Regions from separate parts of the Flavobacterium luteolum genome, predicted to be linked through region 2. Evidence: riboswitches for the same ligand, from Rfam matches in the RefSeq annotation. Region 2 holds a riboswitch; the other holds the start of a gene.
The links. Region 2 has a riboswitch for S-adenosylmethionine ahead of OZP10_RS11360 (alpha/beta fold hydrolase). Riboswitches for the same ligand answer to the same signal wherever they lie in the genome.
Positions count from the first base shown of each region.

Region 1: it holds a riboswitch for S-adenosylmethionine, as region 2 does, so the genes downstream of both, OZP10_RS02860 (TlpA disulfide reductase family protein) here and OZP10_RS11360 (alpha/beta fold hydrolase) in region 2, are expected to answer to the same signal.

Region 1 is NZ_CP114286.1:740,253-752,914, forward strand. Features, by position in the region: gene OZP10_RS02855 (aminotransferase class V-fold PLP-dependent enzyme) at 1-1,154, opposite strand, end outside; gene OZP10_RS02860 (TlpA disulfide reductase family protein) at 1,329-2,318, opposite strand; SAM riboswitch class I at 2,569-2,669, opposite strand; gene OZP10_RS02865 (response regulator) at 2,885-3,340, opposite strand; gene OZP10_RS02870 (PAS domain-containing sensor histidine kinase) at 3,350-6,022, opposite strand; gene OZP10_RS02875 (hypothetical protein) at 6,245-6,511, opposite strand; gene OZP10_RS02880 (TonB-dependent receptor plug domain-containing protein) at 6,762-8,624, opposite strand; gene OZP10_RS02885 (serine hydrolase domain-containing protein) at 9,061-10,365, opposite strand; gene OZP10_RS02890 (beta-N-acetylhexosaminidase) at 10,370-12,662, opposite strand, start outside.
Region 2 is NZ_CP114286.1:2,629,116-2,641,777, reverse strand. Features, by position in the region: gene thrA (bifunctional aspartate kinase/homoserine dehydrogenase I) at 1-340, opposite strand, end outside; gene OZP10_RS11360 (alpha/beta fold hydrolase) at 342-1,325, opposite strand; SAM riboswitch class I at 1,403-1,510, opposite strand; gene OZP10_RS11355 (hypothetical protein) at 1,700-1,918, opposite strand; gene OZP10_RS11350 (homoserine dehydrogenase family protein) at 2,558-3,646, opposite strand; gene OZP10_RS11345 (O-acetylhomoserine aminocarboxypropyltransferase/cysteine synthase family protein) at 3,877-5,181, opposite strand; gene OZP10_RS11340 (hypothetical protein) at 5,250-5,426, opposite strand; gene OZP10_RS11335 (TonB-dependent receptor plug domain-containing protein) at 5,766-8,612, opposite strand; gene metK (methionine adenosyltransferase) at 9,162-10,412, shown strand; gene OZP10_RS11325 (hypothetical protein) at 10,521-12,662, opposite strand, start outside.

The DNA of each region.
Region 1 (12,662 bases), 1.9 Mb from region 2:
TGAATTCCGAAACGGTCATTTAAAAGCCTAACGATTAAATTGTAATGAATATCTTCAATTACAAATGAAACACAGCCAATTCGCTCTGTGGTTAAATCTCCCAAAATAGATAATCCTTGTACTTTTTGAAGTCTTGAAAAACAAAGATCAAGCAGTTCTTTCTCTCTTTCCCTAATTTTCTCCACACCCATTTGCTCTTTTAATTCTAAAGCCAACGCCGTTCTAATAACTTGCAGAAAACCTGGAGTTCCACCATCTTCTCTCACTTCTATCACATCACTGTAACAATATTTCCCTAACGGATTAGTCCATTTTACATTTCCTCCGCCTGGATTATCTGGAAAATCAGATTGGTATAATTTTTCATTAAAAACCAAAATACCGCAGGTTCCTGGTCCGCCTAAAAATTTATGTGGCGAAAAGAAAATTGCGTCCAATTGTTCGTCTGGATCTTTTGGATGCATATCAATTTTAACATACGGCGCCGAAGCTGCAAAATCTACAAAACAAAGTCCGCCGTTTTGATGCATGATTTTGGCCAATTCATGATAAGGCGTAATAATTCCGGTAACATTCGAACAAGCTGTAAACGAACCAATTTTCAAACTTCTGTCTGCATATTTTTTAATTGTTGCAGCAAGAACTTTTGGGTCAACCAAATTATTCTCATCAGGTGGCAAAATCACAACTTCGGCATTGGTTTCATACCACGAAACCTGATTAGAATGATGCTCCATATGTGTGATGAAAACGACAGGTCTGTCTTCTTCAGATTTTGTTCGAAGCGCCATAATACGCTGCAGTTTCGATAAAGCTGCCGTCATACCGCTTCCTGTAGTTACTAAAACATCAGATTCATTTGCATTAACCGATTTTTTAATAATATCTCTTGCATGCTGATAGGCATAAGTAGAGGTTTTTCCTGTCTGACTTGAAAGTGAATGCGTATTGGCAATCATTGGACCAATTTTATTGAGCATTATATCTTCGATTGGATGGTATAATCTTCCGCTGGCAACCCAGTCTGCATAAACTAAATTTTGTTCTCCGTAAACCGATTCGAAAGTATGGTCAATTCCTACTGTATTTTCTCTAAACTTAGAGAAGTAACACTCAGGTTCTGTTGGTTTTGTTGTTGGCTCAATAGCATTCATATCCTATATCATTTTAATTAACTAAATTGTATTTGCAAGTGTTTTATTCTTCTTTTTGTCATTTCGAAGGAGGAGAAATCACACATGTAACTCGACAAAGATTGACGACTTTCTATATGGATTCTCTAGTGTGATTCCTCGTTCCTCGGAATGACAAGATTGCGTATTTCTTTATTAAATTTTATTCTCTAAAAGTCTTTTTAGCGTAGCTTGCAATTCTTCTCCGTGCAGGTTTTTGGCAACGATTATTCCTTTAGAATCTACTAAATAATTCCCCGGAATAGCTCTAACTCCATATAATTTGGCAACGGCACTGTTCCAGAAAAGTAAGTCAGAAACATGTGTCCAGGTTAAATTATCATCCTTGATTCCTTTAATCCAGTTTTCTTTCTTTTTATCTAGAGAAATCCCTACGATGTTGAATCCTTTATCATGAAATTCTTTGTAAGCAGCCACAATATTCGGATTTTCTCTTCGGCATGGACCGCACCAAGAAGCCCAAAAATCGACCAAAGTGTACCCTTTTAAATTATCATAAAGGCGAACTGGCTTTCCGTCAGGATCATTGGCTGTAAAATCAGGGGCTTTTTTACCTACTGCTAATCCGTCTAAAACAATAGCCAACTCTTTTAATTCTTTCACGTAAGTAGTATTCTGAAGACTTTTATCCAGCAGAGCAATATTTTGTGTAATCTGCTCTGGCGTTAATCTATAAGACCAGTTTCTGTACAATACATAAGCAGAAACAATAGATTTTGGATTTTCTGTTATGAATTTGCTGATTTCTACATCTTTGCCCTTTTTGTAGGTTTCGAATAAATCTTGAGAAGCCGAACCTTCAACTACAGAAGCGGTATAATATTTCTTTGGACTCAGTTTTACCGAAATTGGATCTTTTTCAAGGAAAACATATAAAGGCGAGCTTTCTGTATTGACGCTTAAACCGTATAATTCTGGTGTTTTTACTTTTGTTTTAAAACTAAAATTTCCATCTTTTACCTTTGCCGAATCTATCTTAGTAAACATTTTATTGTGAAACTTCTGCAAGTAAACATATTGTGCCACTGTATCGACAACAGTTCCTTTTAATTGTAAATTACTTTCCTGCGCCTGAGTTTGAACGGCTCCAAGAAACAAAGCAAAACCTAATAGTATTTTTTTCATTTTATTTTTAGTTTTTAAGATTAGACAAAAGAATTTCAGGCCAATGCCAAAGGACATTAGCGGATTTTAATTATTTAAAGAAGGAAATTTGGTAGAACTAATCTATTCTCGCTAGAAAAAGGCAAAGCTGTTTTCTTCGAAAATGGAATTCAAAAGCTCATAACCTGCGTACAAAATTGTTTCTGCTTTCATTTAAAAAAAATAAAGATTTAACGTTGATGAACTTAAACAGATTTAAGGATGAAATCTTTTCTTATCTGCCCGCATAAAGCGGAAGGATTTAGCACCTTGTTCGGCAACAGGTTGCTAAGACGTCAATGGGCCTATTCCCTCAGTCTTTCTGGATAAGTATCATTTTATAATTTTTCTGATACAAATATATATTAATTCTACCGAATTAGTCAAGTTTAATTTGTGTTTTTTATTTTTTTATTAAAAAAAATAGCATTCACAAAAACACAACATTATAAAAATCAATAGATTAAAATAAATTTATTTTTATTTACAAACTCCTTTTTATAAAAGAAATTCATACTTTTTTTGCATGGAAAAGCAAAGTATTTTACTTATTCAGCAGTAAACACATGGAGAAATTTATTTTTTTCTAGATCGAAAAGTGATTTTTTTAATCCCTTATCAAGGTTTGAAGTAATCGATCCAAGAACCTTTTTTAGATCCTTAAAATCAGTTGGTTTCACAAAATAGCATACAGCACCAAGATTTGCTGCCGCTTCTAAATCGTTTTTATGTGAAGAAGTAGAAATCATAACGACTGGAATTCCTTTATAATTCTCATTCAATTTCAGCCTTTTCAAACATTCCCACCCATTCATTATAGGCATATTCAAATCCAGAAAGACAATCCCTGGAATTTCTTCTTGTTTTTCGAGTAATTTTAGTGCTTCGCTTCCATTTTCGGCACAATGACAAATAATACTTTTATCTATATCTGCCAGCGCTTCACAAAACATTTCTGCATCATCCTGATCATCATCTGCCAATAAAATTATCTTTTTCCCCATAGGTTTTAATTAAATGTCTTTTTCTTTTTGTTCAAATGGCAGTGTTATGCTAAAAACTGCTCCTTTATCAGCAATTCCTGTCGCAGTAATACTTCCTCCATGTCGTTCGGCAATTTTTTTACAGAGAGACAAACCTAAGCCTGTTCCTTCGTAACGATCTTTGGAATTTAAGCGGGTAAAAGTTTCAAAAATACGTCCGGTTTGATTGTCTTCAAATCCAATTCCGTTATCTTCTACCGTAATTACCGCTGCTCTTCTTCCGTCTTCAATTTGTTCATTTGCCTTAATAGTGATTTGGGGCGACACTTCTTCTCTAGCAAATTTAATAGAATTGTTAATCAGATTATAAAACAATTGATAAAGCAATACAGAAGCTCCTTCAACCACTGGGAGTTCTTCATAATAAATTTTACCTCCTGTTTTTTGAAGCGCGATTTCAAGGTCGCTTTCTATATTTTTAATCACTTCATTTAAATCGACAACCGTTGCTTTTTGCAAATCGGCATTGATTTTAGAGTAGGCCAACACACCGTCAATCATAGTGAACATACGGTCTGCCGCAACATGAATTCGTTCAATATATTTTGAAGATGATTCGTCTAACTGTTCGCTAAGATGATCTTCAAGACGGCTTAAAAATGTTTTGATTTTTCTAACAGGCTCTTTTAAATCGTGAGATGCAACATGTGCAAATTGCTGTAAATCGTCGTTAGAACGCTGTAATTCTTTGGTACGCTCTGCCACCAAAATCTCCAATTTTTCGGTAATCGATTTTTGCTCATGAATATCGGTGCAAGTGCCAAACCAATTGGTTATTACGCCTTCTTTATCTCTTATTGGAAGCGCTTTACTCAAAAACCAACGGTATTCTCCCGTATTAATATTTTTTAAACGAAACTCAATCTGATACGAGGTTCCTGCATGAACACTTTGATACCAATTTTTTGAAACCATTGATACATCATCTGGATGAAGTACGGGCATCCAGCTCGAATCTCCAAATTCATGTTCATTGAAACCGGTATATTCGTACCAGCGGCTGTTATAATAATCTATAAATCCTTCAGGATTCGATGTCCAGATAATCTGCGGAACCAGATCTGCAAGCTGCCTGAATTTTTCTTCGCTTTCTGCAATTACATTTTGAAGTTCTTTCTGCGAAGTTATATCGCTTGAGGCACCAAACCATTCTACAATTTTTTCTTTATCGTTCAATATCGGAACCACTCTAGAAAACACCCATTTCACAGTATCATCTTCATTTATAATTCTGTGTTCCATTTCGAAAATACTTTTCTCCACTATCGATTTGGAAATAAGATGTACGGCCTGCTCCAGATCACTAGGATGAACAAACTTATCCAACCAATTGATGCCTTTTTTTCCTGGACTAGACAATTCTCCATCTCCTTCCAGATTATGCATGATCATCCAATCGGCATCCATACGATAAACTAAGTCAGACGAAGCGTTGATTAAGGCTCCGAAACGATTTTCGCTTTCCTCCATCTTCTGGCGTGCCACCACTTGCTCGGTAACTTCTACTGCTACTTGTATCATTCCAGTTATCTCTCCTTCTTCTATTAAAGGTCGATAAGCCAGATTATAATAGTAGTTCTTCATTTCTCCTGTCCGATTGTGAGGCACTAGAACTTCGCTTTGATCAAACGGAATTCCTTCGTTATAAACCCTTAAAACTTGTTCCCAAACATATTGTCCTTCAAGTTCTGGCAATACATCTATCAGACGCATACCAATAATTTCTTCTCCTCGGCCTATCATTTGAAGCATGTGTCTGTTTATCTGTTCAATAACAAGATCACCTCCTCGAAGTACTAAAGTCGGAGCTGGAGTCTGATGAATCATTTTACGGAAACGGCTTTCATTTTGCTGCAGTTTCTCTTCAGCCAGCTTACTTTCGGTTATATCTCTTGTTGTTCCAGCAACACATTCTACTTCTCCTTTTTCGTTAAAAACGGGAACAAAAATATAGTCGTAAATTCTTCTCCCTAATTCGGCATGCGGAAAAGAAACTGTTCCTCTAATTGGCTTTTTATTGGCCACAACAGCATCAATTTCGCTTTCATGCATTTCGGCATGCCAGTCTTCGTAACCATTTTCTCTTAATCCGCGGCCAATAGAATCTTGTTCTGTTTTGCCCCACATGGTTAATAAAGCTTTGTTTGTATAAATGAACTTGTAATCAAGATCAAATACATAAACCAAATCGGGAGTGCTGTTTATTATAGAATTGTAAAGTCTTTTTTGTTTTTCTGCATCAATCAATGCTTCATTCAATGCAGTTTCTGCCTGTTTTTTTTCGGTGATGTCTTCCATCGTTACCACCAACAATTGATCTTGAGCTACGGCAGTAAAACGGAACCATTGTTTTTTGGTTTCAGTACCAAACCATTGTTCAAAATTAGCTGGAATACTGGTTTCTAAAGTTTCAATAAACTTTTCAAGAACGTCTGTTCCGTTGACATTAGAAAAAACTTCACTGTATCTTTTATTTTTATAATCCGAATTTCCGATCCAGTTTACTAAATAGGCATTACATAATAATATCGTAAAGTCTCCAGCTTTACCCTTTTTACCATACAAAGGTTTCAAGACTGCAATACCATTTGGCGCAGAATTAAAAACAGTTTGAAAAAGGTCTAGATTATGTATTAGCTCCATTAAGATATTTGATGAAAATAATTTCTAATGCTGTTTTTTGCTACTAATGAAACGTAAATTTGTTAAATTCTTTCTCAAATATAAATAAAAACACGATTGCCTGTTTAAAAAATAAAAAAAGCCAAATCGTTTAAAATTTGGCTTTTTTTCGGTTTCACAAGAATAACATCAGTTACTGTCTAATATGCAAAAGAGCGGAGTATTTTTCCGCTCTTTTTAAAATTAATCTGTTTTTGTTTCTTCATTTCCAAAAGTACGAATATTCATATTGGAATTGTCTTTATGTCTCAGTTCTTCATAATCGCTATCATCTCCCCAATCTCCTGTATTGGTGTGCTGAATAGGATTGTCACTTTCATTTACATATTCTACTTTATTTTCGTCATTCGGAAAATACATATGGTATCCTAAAATGGGATCCCAGTTTGATTCCTGAGTACGATCAATACCATCTTGGAATAAATCGTTTTGTTCATTTCTTGTTTCCATTTTCTACAATTTTACACCCTCAAAGATTGAAAGCCCGATTATTATTTCATTCGTAAGTTAGTAAAATTCAACAAATTAAATCACAACCTATTATATCATTTAACGAAAATTTTACATGATTCTGTATTGTTAAATAAATTTTCTAATGCGTTTTAATTCAGTTTTTAGAATTGTATTGAAACTAAAAAAGCCTGTAAAAACAAGATTTACAGGCTTTTTAAAATAATCTGATTTTTTAAAAAATTTACTTCTAAAAAGTAACCAGTTTTACTCCTAAAGTAAACCAGCGTGATGGCAACGGTACTGCCCCTACTTCGTAATAAGTTGCATTGAATATATTTTGTCCGTCTAAAAAGATTGTAAATTTATTAATTGACTGACTTACTCTAAAGTCATTTACCCAATAAGATGGTCCTGTAATTCTTTCGTTAAAACGAGTTGCAAACATAACCGATAGATTTTTAAACTGATAATCTATAGTGTTGGTAATTTGATGTTTTAATGACGAAATTGCATATTTTGAATATGTTTCTGTACGCGCACTTTTGAATTCAGAATCTAAATAGGTGTAAGCCAAAAGAATATTTAATCTAGAATCTTTAGAGAAATCGAATCTGTAAGTTCCGCGTAAATTGATTCCGTTTGTGTTTAAATCTCCAGTGTTTTGGCTCTGCCAAGGCTGTGTGGTAAGATTACGCATCCAGTCGATATAATTGTCAATTTTTCTATAGAAATAATTGGCATTCAAGCTTAAAGCTCTTTTGTTGTACTTGAATCCAATTTCGCTTTGAAAAGCATTTTCTGAATCCAAATCTGGGTTTCCAACATTTCCTGTCTGTTTCAAATACAAATCTGTAAACGACGGAATTCTTTGGCTTGTTCCGACATTTCCAATAATTTTGAATGCATCAGTAATCGCATAACTAGCATCAATTCCTGGATAAATCTGCCATTTATAATCTGAATTGTAATTTAAATATGTTCCGATATTTACATCCAATTTTTCAGTAAAACTTCTTCTATATTCTGCATAAAGTCCCACATTTTCGCGATCGTGATCACCAATGTTTGAAGAGTGGATATTTTCGTTTCTAAATTCAGCTCCAAAACCAATTTCTCCTTTAGACAATTTTACTGTAGAGTTCAATTCTCCAGCAATAGAATTGGTATAATGCTGACTTCTTCCAACAGCTAAATTAGAGTTTCCTAAATAACGGTAATCATCATAATTGTAACGATATGTTATTCTCGGCATAATTTTCCAACTGTCAGTAATTTGATGATTAGACTGAAGATTAGCAAATGTAGTCTGAACAATTTCCGTTGAGTTTTTATCTCCCGGCGCAGCATAAAATCCGTTTGCTCCAAATCCGTTTTTGATATATCCTGCAGAACCCTGAATTTCATTTTTATCATTGATCTGAACATTTCCCTGATAGAAAATTTTGTTGTTTTCGAATGCTGTGTTGTAACGATAACCGTTGCTTTTATCATGCGAAGCAAAAAGTAAATGCTGCTGTTTCTCTTTACCTAAAACAGCTCCCGCCTGAACTCCTGTTCCGTAAAAAGTATCTCCTGTATCTTGAGTGTCTTTTTCAAAATTAGATCCTGCATAAGTGCTTACCATAAAACCAGAATCGGTTGGTTTTTTGGTAATAATATTAATTGCTCCTGTTAAACTGTTAATTCCGTAAATTCTCGCTGCTGGTCCGCGAACAACTTCAATTCTTTCAATTGCCTCGACCGGAAGAGGCAGATTTAGCATATTATGAGCAGTTTGAGAATCGATTACTTTTGCTCCATTTAATAAAACAACAGTTTGTTCAAAACTTCCTCCGTCAACACTAATGTCGGCTTGAGTTCCAAAAGGTCCTCTTTGTCTGATATCTACTCCGTTGGCATATTGCAATACTTCTTGCAAGGTTCTTCCTGGCAGTTTTTTAATGGTTTCGCTCGAAATAACATATACATTTCTATTTTGTTTAGAAATTGGTGTATTAAAACGGCCTTCATTAATAATAACTTCATCCATTTGGTTGATGGAATCTTTCTTTGTCTGTGCGTAAAAATTGGTACAAATTACTGCAAAGGCAGCAAAATAGATTTTTTTCATTTTGGTTTACTATTTTTTTGGCAAAAGTAGCTTCTTACCGTACCAATAAAGTATACCAGTTTTATAATTACAACTAGACCGGATGATATTATGTTCTATTTTGCTAAAATCTAAGCAAAAGTGAGAGATATTACTTATAAATCAAATATTTAGCGCGCATTTTTTTTAATACCTGTACAACTTATTTCTAGCTGTTTCTTATTTCTTAATCTGATTATGATTAATTTTTTTCATCACGTTTGTTTTTTTTTGCTACTCCCGATAGCTATCGGGATAAAAGGATTAAAAAGGATTTTTTTATTTGGTTGCGCTTAGTTTTTTTTCACTCAGATTTTGCAGATTTATTTGAATTTTATAATCTGTGTTGATCTGCTTAAATCTGCAAAATCTGCGTGAAACAAGAAATCATTTTAATCCTTTTAATCTGTGGCTAATACTATTTATTAATTTGCCTCCAGATTTTAGCACTAAAATCATCCTTGTACATTAATCTGTTTGTTCTTGTTGGATTAACTCGATTCGTCAAAATGATTACAAATCGGTTTGTGCTTCTATTCATAAAGAAAAAAGTTCCTGTAAAACCTGTATGTCCAAAATCGTCTTTTGTAAAAAACTCGTCTGGTTTTCTTTTATCAAAACCTAAACCGCGATAAATTCCTTCTTTGGCAAGCGGCGAATCCGTAAACTCTTTTACGACATTGGCTTTTAGAATCTGTTTTCCTTTGTAATTTCCGTTGTTCATGAGCATTTTGCAGATCACGGCAATCGATTCTGCGTTGGCAAATAAACCTGCATTTCCAGAAACACCTCCAAAAATGGCCGCTGCCTCATCGTGCACATAACCTTTTACAGTATCTTTTCTAAAGAAATTATCCACTTCAGTTGGCATCACATTATCTATTGAAGTCCATTTTAGCGGATTATATCCAATTTTTGAAATGCCTAACTCAGTATAAATTTCATTGGTAAACTGATCGAGTTTTTTTCCTGTTTTAGTTTCAATCATTTGCTTCACCAAAAGCAAATTTAAATCACTATACAAATATTTTCCTCTCGGATTTGTATTTGCTTTGGCAATCCTTTCATAAACCGACGGATAAAATTCTGGATTGAGCCACATGTTTTTATAAATCTGAACCCAATTTTCTTTTGGCTCAAAAACCAAATATTTTGAATCGTAAATGATGTTTTTATTTACAAACATATTATCAAAAGGCTCAACATATTGCTCTGATTTTTGATTGCTCAAAAAAGGCGAATTATCTGGTGTAGAAAGCAGTGCTTGATAAAAAGTGATACTTGGCGTTAATCCAGAAGTATGTGTTAACAATTCAAAAAGCGTTAAATCGGAAATCGCTGTATTTTTGTACATCGGAACAATTTCGCCCACTTGATCTGTCAATTTAATTTTTCCATCTCCAACCAAACGCATTGTTACAAGTGTGGCCCCTAAAACTTTAGACATTGAAGCCAAATCAAAAACGTCATCTGATTTTATTAATTGCTTTTTCGTATAATCATGATAACCATAATTTTTAGATATCAGATTAGAATCTCCTATACCCACGATAATTTGCGCTCCTGGAAAAAAGCCTTTTTCCAGCGCATTTGTCATCATCGAATCAATGTAAACTTCATTACTTTTTACATCAAAAGATTGCTTTGCCTTTTTCTGCGAATAGCCTTTTACTCCCAAGAAAATCAAGTAAACCATTATAATTTTAATGCCAATATTTTTCATAGTACTATGGATTAATTTTTAAGTCCTGACTTGCCATCAAAGGATCATTATTGGTTCCTGTAATTTGTATTCTAACGGCTTTTACAGGCTGTTTCGGATAAATGGATGCGTTTCCGTAATCAAAATCAGCACCTTTTATGAAATCAGTTCCATTGTATGAAAACTCCACAAAACCATTGTTAATGATAAATCTTGGGTGATGCGGAATTCCAGTTAAAACATCTATTTTAGAAGAGGTTACAGGATTAGTAAAGGTATACAAAATCCAGTCGCCATCTTTGCAGGCCACATCGGTACGCAAGTACGATTCTTCATTATAATCTTGCAGATTCGAAATTGGAAACTTCGGATTTTCTGCCATCGAAGAAGTTACTTTTACTTCTGGTTCCTGATAAGGCGAACAGATGAATTTTACATTTGCTGCAGATTTTTTCTCTTCTTTATTTTCGACTGTAAAATCTAATCTGTAAGTGTTTTTTTCTTTGTAATTATCAATTAAAAATCTCAATCGAGGTTTTGATTTTAGTGCTTTTTCGTCTGCATAAGTCTGCACTAATTTATCATTTTCAAAAAGCGAAACATTTTTGATTGTTCCATTTGCTCCATCATCTGTCGGATTAAAACTTAAATACCAAATGCCTTTTTTATCTACATGATCTGATATATTTTCAGAAATAGTCAAAACTTCTGCTTTTGAAGTATTCCAATTGGCTACAGGCAATTTTTCAGCTTTCACTGCAGGACTTGCCGAATATTCATTAAAAAATACTCTGGACATATAGCGTTCGTAATCCTTCGTTTGAATTGGCCCTGTATACAAAGGCGATTGTCTTGTTGGCTCATTTCCATCTTTATCAAATCGTACAACGGCACCTTCATAAGGTGGCGTTACGGTAATTGTTCCGTTTTTATAAATCGCTGTTGGAGGAAAATCCCTAAAAGCAATTCCCATTTCAGCCAATCTTTTTAAATGGCTATTGGTTAATCTTCCATAAAAATCATCCCAGTTTTTATCTTCTTTTTTAGACCATCCAATTTCAGACAGTGCGCTGATTCTCGGATAACTTTGATATTCCATAATTCTTGCAGGACGATCTAAATATTCACTCCACAAAGCACCTTGAACGCCAATGATATTTTTCTGTTCTTCTGGAGTTAAATCGGTATCTGGAATTGGTTCAAACGAATAGGCTCTTTTGGTATCTGTGATTGCTGCCCAACGATGGCCACGTTCTGTTTCAGATTGTGCCATATCGTAATATGTAAATTGCCCTGGCATCATGATGGTTTTATATCCTTTTTTTGCCGATTCAATTCCGTAACTAATTCCCTGCCAAGCAGAAATTAGTGTATTTGGATTGATTTCTCCGCCTTTCAGAATTTCATTCCAGCCGTCTGTTTTTTTATGGTATTTGTCTACAATTTTCTGAACTCTTTTAAAGAAATAATTCTGAAGCTGAAAACTATCCGTAAATCCTTCTTTTGCCATTAAAGCTTGACATTTTGGGCAATGTTCCCAATTGGCACGATTGACTTCGTCTCCCGCAACATGAATATATTCAAAAGGAAATAATCCAGATACTTCTCTAATGATTGAATCCAGAAGATCATAATTTTCTTCACGTCCTACACACCAAACATTTTTCACTTCTCCTTGAACACTTTTAAGTTCCTGCGTTATCGCGCAACCCACTTCTGGATACGAAGCCGTTACCGCACGCGAATGCCCCGGAATTTCAATTTCTGGCATTACAGAAATGCCACGATCTGCTGCATAAGCCACGACTTCTTTAATGTCTTCTTGCGTGTAAAACCCTCCGTAACGTTTATCTCCTGAACCATAAGAAGGAAGCAAAACTTCGCCTGGACCTCTCCAAGCACCTTTTAAAGTTAAATCTGGCAATGATTTGATTTCGATTCTCCAGCCGTTATCGTCAGTTAAATGCCAGTGAAAAACATTCATTTTATGAGCAGCCAACCAGTCAATATAATTTTTTACGGTTTGTTTGTCGAAGAATTGTCGCGAACAATCCAACATCATTCCGCGCCAATCAAAGCGTGGATAATCTTCTATTTTCACAAATGGAAGAGCGCCTTTTTTGACTTGTTTTGCAGAGCAAATTTGCAATAAAGTCTGAAATCCGTTTAATACGCCTTTATCTGTTTTTCCTTTTACGAAAATCCCTTTTTCATTTATTTCCAATTGATATCCTTCGTTCGGAAGATCCAATTTCTTGTCAACCAGAAATGAAATATTATTTTTTCCGTGTTTTTTTCCAATCGAAACAATTGGTTTA
Region 2 (12,662 bases):
CACCTTTAGACAAAATCTGATCTTTGATTTTTTTGCTGTAATCACCAATCAAGCTTACTCCTTCAAAAAGTTTGTCTAAGACATTAAATTCTTCAGATAAATCAACCTGTGGATAATCTGATATTTGATATTTTTTGAAATTTTCTAATAATTCTTTGTAACTGCCATTTTTAGCTGCAATGCTTAAGATAAACTCTAATTCGTCAGTAGCGTTTCCGCGTGCAGAAACCACAACGGCAATTTTTTCACCTTGACTTACTTTATCAGAAATGATTGAAACAACTTTGTTAAGCCCTTCTCCGTTTGCTAACGATTTACCTCCAAATTTTAATACTTTCATTTTATTTCTTTATTGTTTCTGCCTTAAAAATGTCGGCAAGTAAATGATCTAATTGTTTGTACTCGATTAAAAAAGCGTCATGTCCGTGAACCGAATCAATTTCGCTATAGAAAACATTGTCTTTAAACTTCTTCAATTCCTCATAGGTTTCAACATTTTCTTTTGCTGTAAAAAACAAATCTGAATTGATCCCGATGATATGAATTGAAGCTTTTGTTTTAGCCAATAAGTTTTCAAAACTTTCACTATTTCTAGTAATATCAATTGTTTTAAGCAACTGATTCATCAATTTATAAGAAGACAATTGGAATCTTTTCTGCAATTTTTTTCCATGATGTGCCAACCAGCTTTCTATATTAAAAATCAAAAGATCTTGATTGATTGTGCGCTGAAATTTTTCTTTGAATGATTCTGGCGATCGGTAACAAAGCATGGCATGTATTCTGGCGTCTTCAATTGGTTTCGACGAATTATTGAGAATTTGCTCTTGTAAAAAGCAATTTGCGATAAGCCAATCTGTCGATTTCCAGTCGCTCGCAATCGGAATAAGGTTTTCTGTGATATTTGGCGCTAATGCTAAGATTTCCCAAGCAATTCCGCCACCAACAGAACCTCCAATAACCGCAAAAAGCTTTTCGATATGTAAAGTTTTTACGCCTTCGATAAAAATTCTTGCAATGTCTCTTGCTGTAAAATCTAAATAGTTATCGATTAAGAAAGAATCGTTTCCGTTTCCTGGAACATCAAAAGACAAAATGGTATAAACAGCAGTATCGATGGTTTTACCTTCACCAATCAAGTCATTCCACCAGCCATTTTCGCCAGTAACTTGCGAATTTCCAGTTAAAGCATGGTTTACTAAAACAATCGGTGCGCTGTGCAAAGGTTGTCCTGCCAGCGTAAAACTTAATGGTATAGAATGATAAGTTGCACCACTTTCTGTGATGAAATCTTGAATTATAATGGGATTTGGTATATTTTCCAATTTCAAATCTGTTGTATTATTGATTTGTATATGGAAATATTAAAAAGAAAAACTAGGTTTAACTAGAAAAAATCTTGTTGTTATCTTTCCACGTTTGGCGTGGTAGAATGTAGCACCTTCTTCGTTTTACCGAAGGGTTGCTAAGGCTTCATCGGGTCTAATCCCTCGTCCTTTCTTTATAACATTTCAATACGTTTTTGAACTTAACGGTGCAAATTAACTACTATTTTCTCTAACAAACAAATTTTATCTAAAAGTGTTTGTTAAATTTCTGAGACTTATTTTAGCAAAAACTATTATACGCAAAAATTTACCGAACAAAAATGCCCAGTAAAATTAAGCAGGTTTTACCCTAGTTTATGATGCTTTTACGTTTAGATAAAAAGCGTTTCATTTTCTTTTGAATACATCAAAAACAATAAAGAGTTAGGTGCTTTTTTCTCAGCTGCTTTACCTCCCTCTGTGATTTCAGCCTCTGTTATTCCGAATCTTGGGTGAGCCAATTCGTTTATTGGTGGTGGCGGATTGTTTTTTCTAGTCCTTCTGTTTTTCAAATCTGAAATTTTTTCTGCTAAGTAGTTCAATGTGCTCATGATATTAAGTTTTAGTTAAGTTGCGTTTTATAATCTTTATTTCTCTTTTATGTTTGTGTTAAGCCCCTTTCGGGAATAAAAAAACCCTTTTGGATTTTCTAGATACCAAAAGGGTTTAAGTTTTTAAACTCATTTATACTTTTAGTATCAACAGACGTATGCGCAAATAAGCGCGACAGTAAACATCTTGTTCATCTGTAAGGATTTATTCATCTGTGATTTATATTGTATTTTATTTAAATTCTGCATTTGTTGTAAATTAAAAAGCCTCCCAAAATTTCTTGGGAGGCTTTTACTATATTATTATTGTATTCTTACAATTTTTTTAAGCAATAGACACCCCAGCCTCGGTCTTAACCGAAATGGCACAAAACATTTTGTTGACTTTTAAGTTCATTTGATTTCTAGTAGTTTTTGGGTATAACAAATATGCAAATATTTTTTTTATTACACAAATTAAATTCAAGAATTTAATTACAAAAATCGTTAAAAATCAGTTTTTTAACGACAAAAAACATCTTACAAAAACGAAAACGAAATAATAAAGGTAAAAAACTTACAAAAACAACATATTTTCCTTAACAATTCCATTTGACAAATCAATTTATCAAAGAACTTTTTTTCTTTTTTTCTAAAAATTTATAGCCAAACGGCTTCTTTAATCCTAATTCGTTCTGCAATTTTCAGAATATCCGTTATAATTCCTCTTGAAATTGCCTGTTTACATGGCGGAGCACTCTGAATTACGATTGGAATATCGGCGTACGATTTGGTATAAATTTCAAAAATGGCATCAGAACCTTTTAATTGTCCGATTGGAGAATCGACTGGTTCAGAAATTAATTTGGCTTCCAAAGTGCCTTTTTCAACATCAAATTCTCCTACATATCGAAGCACATGATTTTCTGCCTGAGTAATTTTGGCAATCTTAAAAGATTTATCGACTGCGTCTTTATTTAACACACCATTTTTTTCCAAATGTTCTTCGGTTATAAACGGCTTAATTTTAATATCTGAAAGCTCAAAATCTTTTCCAATTTCTCTAGCCAATATCAGAAGCTTTCTTGCTGTATCATTTCCTGATAAATCTTCTTTGAAGTTTGATTTCATTAAACCTAAAAGGCTTGCATCTTTTAAAACAGACGAAAACGAAACATCTTCCGATGAAAATCGATTAAAGACATAACTCAAATTATCAGAGAAAACCCCTCGAATCTTAGTGATTTTTTCTCCCGAGTAATACAAATCTCTTAAGGTTTGCAAAACAGGAATTCCAGCCTCAACAGATGTTTCATAAAAAAACTCCTTGTCATACTTTTTAAGATCTGCTCGTAGCTCTTTATATAAGTCAATCGGGAGCGTATTGGCTTTTTTGTTTACCGCTACAATATTAAATCCATTTTTGATTAACGTATTGTAATGCTTCACCAATTCATCGCTGGCTGTTGCGTCTACAGCAATCAAGTTTTCGAATTCATTTTCTTGTGCAAATTCGACAATATCTTCTACTTTAAAAGGAACAGCCAATTGTCTAAAATTGGTTTCCCAAGCATATCCAACGCCTTCTTTCTCAAAAAAAGCAACCGTAGAATTGGTTATAATTGGAAAATGAAAATCGACATTTTTACTTTCCAGAAAAAACTCCTGACTTTCTACAATTTGATTAATCAAAGTGCTTCCGATATTACCAATTCCGAAAAGGATAATGTTTATTTTAAGCTTTGACATAATTTCTAACATTTTTAATTTTTTAAAACCATATAAGTGATGTAAGTTCATTTAATATTTTTTGCATCACAAAACTAGATGCACTGTGGTGCGTCTTTACATTACGCTTCTTCTAAAATGCACTTATATTCCTTATATGATTTAAATTTTATAATGGTGTTTTTCATAAAAAATCACCTTTAGCAAAACCACTCGCTAAAGGCAATTTTTCAAACAAAAAACAAAAAAACCTAATTTTTATTGATGCTGAATTGAGAAAGCGAAACGCTCTCAAAAACAGTTTGCAAATCAGCAATTAAATCTTCAATATCTTCAATTCCGACAGACAGACGAATCAAATCTTTAGAAACTCCAGTTTCTATTTGCTCTGATTCTGTTAATTGCTGGTGTGTCGTACTTGCAGGGTGAATAATCAGTGATTTTGTGTCACCAATATTAGCCAGCAGAGAGAATAGTTTTGTATCATCTACCACTTTTTTGGCCGCATCAAAACCACCTTTTAATCCGAAAGTGATAATGCCGCTTTGGCCTTCTGGCAAATATTCTTTAGCCAGATCATGATATTTGTTAGATTTTAAACCTGGATAATTTACCCAAACTACCTCATCTTGTTTCTCTAACCATTCGGCTAGCGCCAAAGCATTTTCACTATGTTTCTTGATTCGGATTGGAAGCGTTTCTAATCCTTGAATAATCTGAAAAGCATTAAATGGACTCAAAGCAGAACCAAAATCACGCAGTCCTTCAATTCGAGCTTTTGCAATAAAAGCTGCATTTCCTAAGGCTTCATGATATACTAATCCGTGGTATCCTGCAGATGGCTCGGTAAATTCTGGGAATTTTCCGTTTGCCCAATCAAAGTTTCCAGCATCAATGATAACGCCTCCTAATGAAGTTCCGTTTCCTGCGATATATTTTGTTAAGGAATGAATTACAATATCGGCACCATATTTAATTGGGTTTAATAAATAAGGTGTCGCAACTGTATTGTCTACTATAAATGGTACTTTGAATGCTTTGGCTTCTGCCGAAATTGCTTTTAAGTCTAATACATCTAATTTTGGATTTCCTAGAGACTCAACAAAGAAAGCTCTTGTATTTTCTTTTGCTGCTTTTGTAAAGTTTTCAGGTTTTGAAGGATCTACAAATGTGGTAGTAATTCCTAATCTTGGCAAGGTAACTTTTAGAAGATTATAAGTCCCTCCGTATAAACTGTTTGAAGCTACGATATGATCTCCCGCTTTTAGCAAAGTCAACAAAGTTGTAGAAATCGCCGATGCTCCAGAAGCCGTAACAACAGCTCCAATCCCGCCTTCGAGTGCTGCCAGACGCTGTTCTAAAATGTCATTTGTTGGATTATTTAATCTGGTATAAATAAATCCGGCTTCGGCAAGACCAAATAAATTGGCTGCATGATCGGCGTTATTAAACACATATGATGATGTCTGGTAAATAGGCACGGCTCTAGTTCCTGCGTTTTTAGCTACGTCGTGTCCTGCGTGTAATGCGTTTGTTGCAAATTTTTGTGTGCTCATGATTTTTAAGTTTTTAGGTATTGTTAATACGTTTTATATTGTAATTGATATTGATTTTTAAAATTGATTTAAGCTAAAATATCTTCGGCTTCTTCTTCAAGATCATATAAATGAAATAGTAATGATTTTTGTGTTTTTGTCTGCTGTGCAGGATCATACTTTAGCGTTTCAGTTGATGTCTCTTCCGAATTATTATTTCTTAATAAGTATTGAAATGCGATTGTATTTATATCTAGTGTATTCATGATTTAAAATTTAAAATGTTGGAAATAAAAAAGCCCTTTCGGATGGCGACCAAAAGGGCTTATAGTTTAACTATAACAAAGATTGTCTCTTTCACTTTTGGCAACAGCAAATTTGGATGCACATTTGCATCATTTTACAACACATCATATTTCCTTTTGCTATTGTTTTCATTTTTATTTAAAATTTGAATTCGACTAATTTTTAAATTCGACTAATTCGATAGAGTAAATGTAATAAGTATTTTTTTAACGACCAAATTAAAATTGAAATTTTGTACTATTTTTTTTTGAAATTTCTTTCAAGCCTTTCAAATAAAGACTTGAAAGAAATTTATTTAATTAAAATTTAAAGCTCAAACGGGCAAAACCAAATCTTCCGTTTAATCCGAATTGAGAAACTGCTCTTGAATACGCAAACTGATTCGCATTTGTCAAATCTGTACTTGGTGCAGGCGACAAAGTTGGCGTTGTGTTTGTAAAGGCTGGAGTTGCAGGATTATTTCGGTCTGGATAAACATCTCCTATATTATTAACCCCAATTGTTGCTCTCAAATGCTCGTTGATCTGATATCCTAAAGATAAATCGGTAACCAATTTTGCGCTGTATTCCGGGTGTTCATACACAGAAGAAAATCCGTCTAAATTCACATCTGTTGCTCCTGGGTCTGTAACTTTTCCGAAATAGCTATTTCTTAAATAAATATCCAGTTTTTTAATATTGAAAGTAGTCATGAAATTGGCTTTCAATTTTGGAATCGCTTCTTCCAAATATACTCGGCTTGATTCTGGAAAGAAAGAATAGATGTAAGGTTCTCCTCCAGCATTAACGATAGACTGCGGAATATGCAGATCTCCTACTCTTTTGGTTTCGTTGAAACTTAATGCAAAATCGTTTCTAATTGTGAAATCCTGAATTACATCATATTTCTGAGAAATTACCAAATCAATACCTTTTGTTTCAGAATCGATTCCGTTTGTCCAGAATGAAGCTCTTTCTACACCTTTCAAATCAAATGCCTGCTGAAATAAAGTCAACGCCTCTGCCTGTTCTGGCGAAGTTGCCGCTGCAATCTGCGCATCTGTTGGTCTAGAATATTGTCCAGACAGTACAATTCTGTCATTGATTCTTGTAAAATAAGCATCAGTAGCAATGGTTATGTTAGCTTCAGGAATTTTAAATGTAAATCCTGTACTGATGCTTTTTGATTTTTCTGGTTTTAAACTTTCAATTCCAATGCTTTTTGCTGCTTGCGAATCGTTTGTAAAATAACCAACTTGATATGGAGAACCGTTTATAAATTGAGTAGAACTTGACTCAAAATATCTTTGCTGTAAAGAAGGCGCTCTAAAACCAGTCTGTCCAGAAATTCTCCAATTGATATTATCATTTAATTTTAAAAGAGAAGCCAGTTTAAACGTAACCGTATTTCCAAAATCTGAATAGTTTTCATAACGTGCAGCTCCATTTATGAGCCATTTCTCAGTGGCATTCAATTCTAAATCTATGTAAGCGGCGCCACTTTTTCTGTTTTTTTCTTTAGCATCCGAAGGCTGAAATCCTGAAAATCCTTGAGCTCCTGCTCCACGTTTGTTTCCAAAGAAGTCAGTTACAATCAATGGTGAATTGCTTGGCAGAATTCCTGAAACTAAATTTCCGTTTACATCATACAATCCGTAAGAAGCTTCTTCTCCTGCTTTAATTTCGTAGTTTTCATATCTGAATTCACCTCCAAAAGCAACATTCAGTCCAGAAAGAACATCTAGTTTTTTACTAAAATCCAAATTAGTTGTGCTTTGTAAAAACGAAACTTTTCCTGCATCAAAACTAAAAGGAGAATTTGTTCCTAAAGTTGCATTGATGGAATTATTTACATCATAATTAAAAGAGTTTGTTCCTAAAGTGGTACTCAAATCGGTATCAAATCCGAACAATTCTGTAGTTACACCAACTGCTGCAGAAGCATCTAAAATTTTTGATTCAATTTCTGGCAAGAATCCGTTTTGATACACTTGCGTGAAAGTTCCAGAACCATTTGGCAATCTATTAAATGCATACGATTTTCCGCTTCTGTACGATATTCCACCAAAAGAATACAAAGAAGTTATTTCTGTTAATGGATATTTTGCATTGTAATATGCTTGTCCAGAAGCCAATTCTGACTGACCAACACTCATATTATAATCACTTCTCTGCTGTCCTCTATAAGCCAATTCATTATTAGTAACATCAAAATTTAAAGCGGTCTGCATCTGCGCAATTGTTGAAGCTGATGCTATGGCGTTTTGCTGTGCTGTTGTAAAATAACTTACTTGCGGCGCATATTGTTTTAAAGAAGACAAAATCTGAGCTGAATTTGTAGTCGTATTAATGTTGCTAAACAAAGAGTTAATTTCTACACCATCTTGTGCCGCTCTATTTTCTACTGCATTGTAAGCATTAAAAATAGCATTGCTTCTAATTCCTGCTCTGCTTGTTGCTTGTCTCGTTACCGCAGTTCCTGTGATATTTAAGAAACTTCCAGGTTTGCCCAATGAAGTTCCGTAATTTAAATCGATTTGGGCAGTTTGTCCGTCTGCTCCTCCTTCAAAATTATTTGACCCCGAAGATAAATTTGCTCCATATTGAATTCCTCCTGTTAGATAATTAGCGTTTTTCTTTAGAACAATATTAATAACTCCCGCAATCGCATCAGAACCGTATTGTGCGGCAGCTCCATCTCTTAAAACTTCTATTCTTTCTATGGCAAAAGACGGAATGGCATTTAGGTCTGTTCCAACAGATCCTCTTCCTGGCGATCCGTTAATGTTTACCAAAGCACTTGTATGTCTTCTTTTTCCGTTTACTAAAATCAGAACCTGATCTGGTCCTAATCCTCTTAATTGCGCAGGGTCGACGTGGTCTGTTGCATCTGCCGTAGATGTTGGGTTACTCGTAAACGAAGGAGCAACATAATTTAAAATTTGAGTTACACTGGTTTGAGGTGCTCCTTTTGTTATTTCTGACACATTGAAAACATCAACTGGAACAGGCACATCTGTTTTAACTCTGTTTTTACTTCTTGATCCAATAATAGTAACTTCAGACAGTTCGTTGTTTTTTAAACTATCCTGCTCTTTTTTATTGTCTTGAGCATAAAGTCCTGAAAAAGTCACAAGACCTAAAACGATTAGTACATTTTTCTTCATTTCTTTTTTTTACTGATTAATTATTGTATTTGGCTTAAAAAAAATCTTACAGATTTATTTTTGACATAAAAAAAACCTCTGCGATTCGGCAGAGGTTCTATTTATATTTTATTGAAAAATAACTACAATAGTGTCTCTGCGGATAACTCCGGCATCTTACAAGACATCATATTGCAAACTGTAAATTTCATTTGTTTCTTTTGTTTTAACGGGGCAAAGTTGCAAACTATTTTTTAATCAGCCAAACAAAAAGCAAAATATTTTCTATTACCCTATCAAAATAGTATGTTATTGTTAAATTTCTGCTAGAAAAAATAAAAAAAGTTGAACTTTAATTTGCAAATCAAAATGGTTTCATACCTTTGCACCCGAAACAGAGGAAAAATTTGAACTGATTGCAACCTCTTCATAATGAAATGGTTTCATTGTGAATGCTGAAAGATTCATTTCAGCAGTAAAAAATGCTAAAGCAGAAACTCTCCTTTAGCCCTTTTTAGCAATTATTTTCCTCGCTTAAATTTAAAACTAATACATTTTTATTACATTATTATGGCTTATTTATTTACGTCAGAATCTGTTAGTGAAGGGCATCCAGACAAAGTTGCAGATCAAATTTCGGATGCATTAATTGACAACTTTTTGGCATTTGACGCTGACTCAAAAGTAGCTTGCGAAACTTTAGTTACAACTGGTCAGGTTATTTTAGCAGGTGAAGTAAAATCGAATACTTATCTTGATGTTCAGCAAATTGCACGTGAGGTAATCCGTAAAATTGGATATACTAAAAGTGAATATATGTTTGAAGCAAATTCTTGTGGAATTTTATCAGCTATTCACGAGCAGTCTGCAGACATTAATCAAGGTGTTGACAGAGCTAAGCCAGAAGAACAAGGTGCAGGTGACCAAGGAATGATGTTTGGTTACGCTACAAACGAAACTGAAAACTACATGCCATTGGCATTAGATTTATCTCATAAATTATTGCAAGAATTAGCTATTTTAAGACGTGAGAACGCAGCAATCACGTATTTACGTCCAGATGCTAAATCTCAAGTTACTTTAGAATATAGCGACGATAACAAACCAACTCGTATTGATGCGATTGTTATCTCAACTCAGCATGATGATTTTGATGAAGAAGCTGCAATGTTGGCTAAAATCAAAAAAGATATTATCGAAATCTTGATTCCAAGAATTATCGCTAAAAACCCAGAGCACGCTCATTTATTCAACGATAAAATCAACTACCATATTAACCCAACAGGAAAATTCGTTATTGGAGGACCTCACGGAGATACTGGTTTAACAGGAAGAAAAATTATCGTGGATACTTACGGTGGAAAAGGTGCTCACGGTGGTGGTGCATTCTCTGGAAAAGATCCAAGTAAAGTAGACAGAAGTGCTGCTTATGCCACACGTCATATCGCTAAAAACTTAGTTGCTGCCGGTGTTGCTGACGAAATCTTAGTTCAAGTTTCTTACGCAATTGGAGTTGCTGAGCCAATGGGAATCTTCATTGAAACTTACGGAACTTCTAAAGTAAACTTAACTAACGGTGAAATCGCTAAAAAAGTAGAAGCTATCTTTGATATGCGTCCTTACTTTATTGAGCAAAGATTAAAATTAAGAAACCCAATTTATAGCGAAACTGCTGCTTACGGACACATGGGACGTAAACCAGAAACGGTTACTAAAACTTTCTCTGCTCCAGGAGGACAAGAAAAAACAGTTACTGTTGAGTTGTTTACATGGGAAAAACTTGATTTTGTTGACCAAGTAAAAGCTGCATTTGGATTGTAAATCTAGATTTATAGACTAGCTTAGATTGTTAGACATCTTAGTTGGTAAACATAAAAAAGCCGATTTCTAAAAATTAGAAATCGGCTTTTATTTTATACGATAGTTTTATTAATAAGTTCCATTCTGCATTTTAGCTAATACTTCTTTTATTTCGCTTGCAGTTTCTTCTTCAACAGTATCACTTAAATATTTTACCGCCAAAGTCTGAGTTGCAATAGCTTTATCTTTCTGTCCATCTTTATAATACAACTGCGCCAAAGTATCTAAATAATATGGATTGTTTTTAGTTAACACTAAACTGTATTCAGACCACTTTATCGCATCTTTAATAAAGTTAGAATTCTGAGGATTTGTCACCACTGCCCAAGCCGCATTATTGGAAATGTCTGAATGGTACTCTTTAAATGAGTTCCATCCATCATAAGAATAACTTGAACTTGAATCTAATCCAGAAAATATAGCATCTAATTTTTCTATTGGACTTGTTCCTGCCAATGTTGCATCAAAATAGGTATTAAACTCTCTTAAGTAAGTTGTATTAGAATCATCCCGATCTACAAGCTGACTTAAATAATAAAAATAATTTCTGTAGGCATCAAAATTGCCTTTTCCAGATGTGATAATTTTTTTATAGACAGAATTTATTTTCTCTTTGTTCATTTCGCCTGTAAGTCCGTCCTGAGAAGCGTAAAGATTTTGCTGTAATGCATTCGTAACTTCAGAAATCGGGTTATTCATTAAAGGCACTTGTCCATACATGTCATTTCTTTTCAAATTGTTGAATGTACCTAGTTCTTTTTCAATTTCGTCAGAATGCTTTAATATATAATCAATTGCTAAGAAATCTGTGTCGTTAAGAATTCTATCTTCGTTAAAGAGCTGTTTTGTAAATCCTTCATTTTTGATTTCTTTCAAAATTGTTTCCACCAAATACATATTTACTGTTTTATCTTTTTGATGAGCCTCAATCAATTTTTTCCAACTTTGTGCCACTTCTTTTTGATCCAATACTGTTTTTGCAAAAACTAATTCTGTAGGATCTGATGAAATGTAATCTGAATCGTAACTGTATGATATTGCAAGTAATGCCGCTTTATTAAAAGCTTGAATCAGATCATCATCTGACGCTTTTTGGTTTTTCAGATTTTTTCCTAAAGAAACAAGAGCATTTGTACGCAATAATTTGGGATAAAAATTTCCATAATAATTAAACGCTTCCTCCTTATTTGACAAATTAGCTTTTGCTGTTGCTAATATATCCCCATTATCGTTTAAAACAATAACAATTGGATCGTTTGTAATTTTATTGCTTTTCAGCCATTTTTTATCATTGATTCCAGCCAGATAATAGTTATAAATATCATATTGAGCATTATAGGAATCATACATACTATATCCAGCTTGTGTTTCCTGATTTTTTATAAAAGCATCAAAATCTTCTTTTGCCTTTTTATTCTTGTCATCAACCACAACTACCAAAAATTTGTTACTAGCTGTTTTGGTAGATTCTATTGCCTTTTTTAGATTGTCTTCTATTTTTAGTTTAAAATCGTATTTAGTATAGGAAGAAGGAGGATCAAGAGGATAATCTGCTGCTGGTACTGCAGTAGTATCAACTGGCAGACTATTATATATGCTATCGACTACAGCTCCTCCGTAACTCTCTCCATAATAAGAGTCTTTCCCTGGATACGTCCAGTTTGAAATACTTTCAGTTTGTATTGGAACGACTGCTGGAGTCTTAGCTGGCTTTTCATCTTTTTCATTTACAAATACCAAAGGATCTTTCCCGTATGATTCAGAAATTCGTAATTCATTTGTTTTTTTATCAAAAAATCCGCCAAGATTTAAATCATTCAAAACCGCCAGATCATAGTTTATTGTTACCTCCGAAACATCTTTCGGTAAGGCATATTTGCTTACGTCACTTTTACCGTTGTAATCTTCATAAACCAAGTACAGAAAATCAGTTTTTTCTATTTCAAAATCTAAATCTGTAGTTTTCCAATCTGGATCTACTTTTGTTTTAATATCGGCTACTCTTTGATACTGAACTGCTTCAGAACCATTTTGAGTTCCTATAAAAAATGAGTAATAAGAAGGATTCAAAAACTTAATTTTAATCTTTTTTGCTTTTTTATCTTTAGCAAAAGAAAGATCAAATCTATTGACTGTTTTAGTATTTTTTAAGAAGATAAGAGAATCACCTTCAATTTTGTAATCTCCTGAATAAAAAACCAATTCGTACTT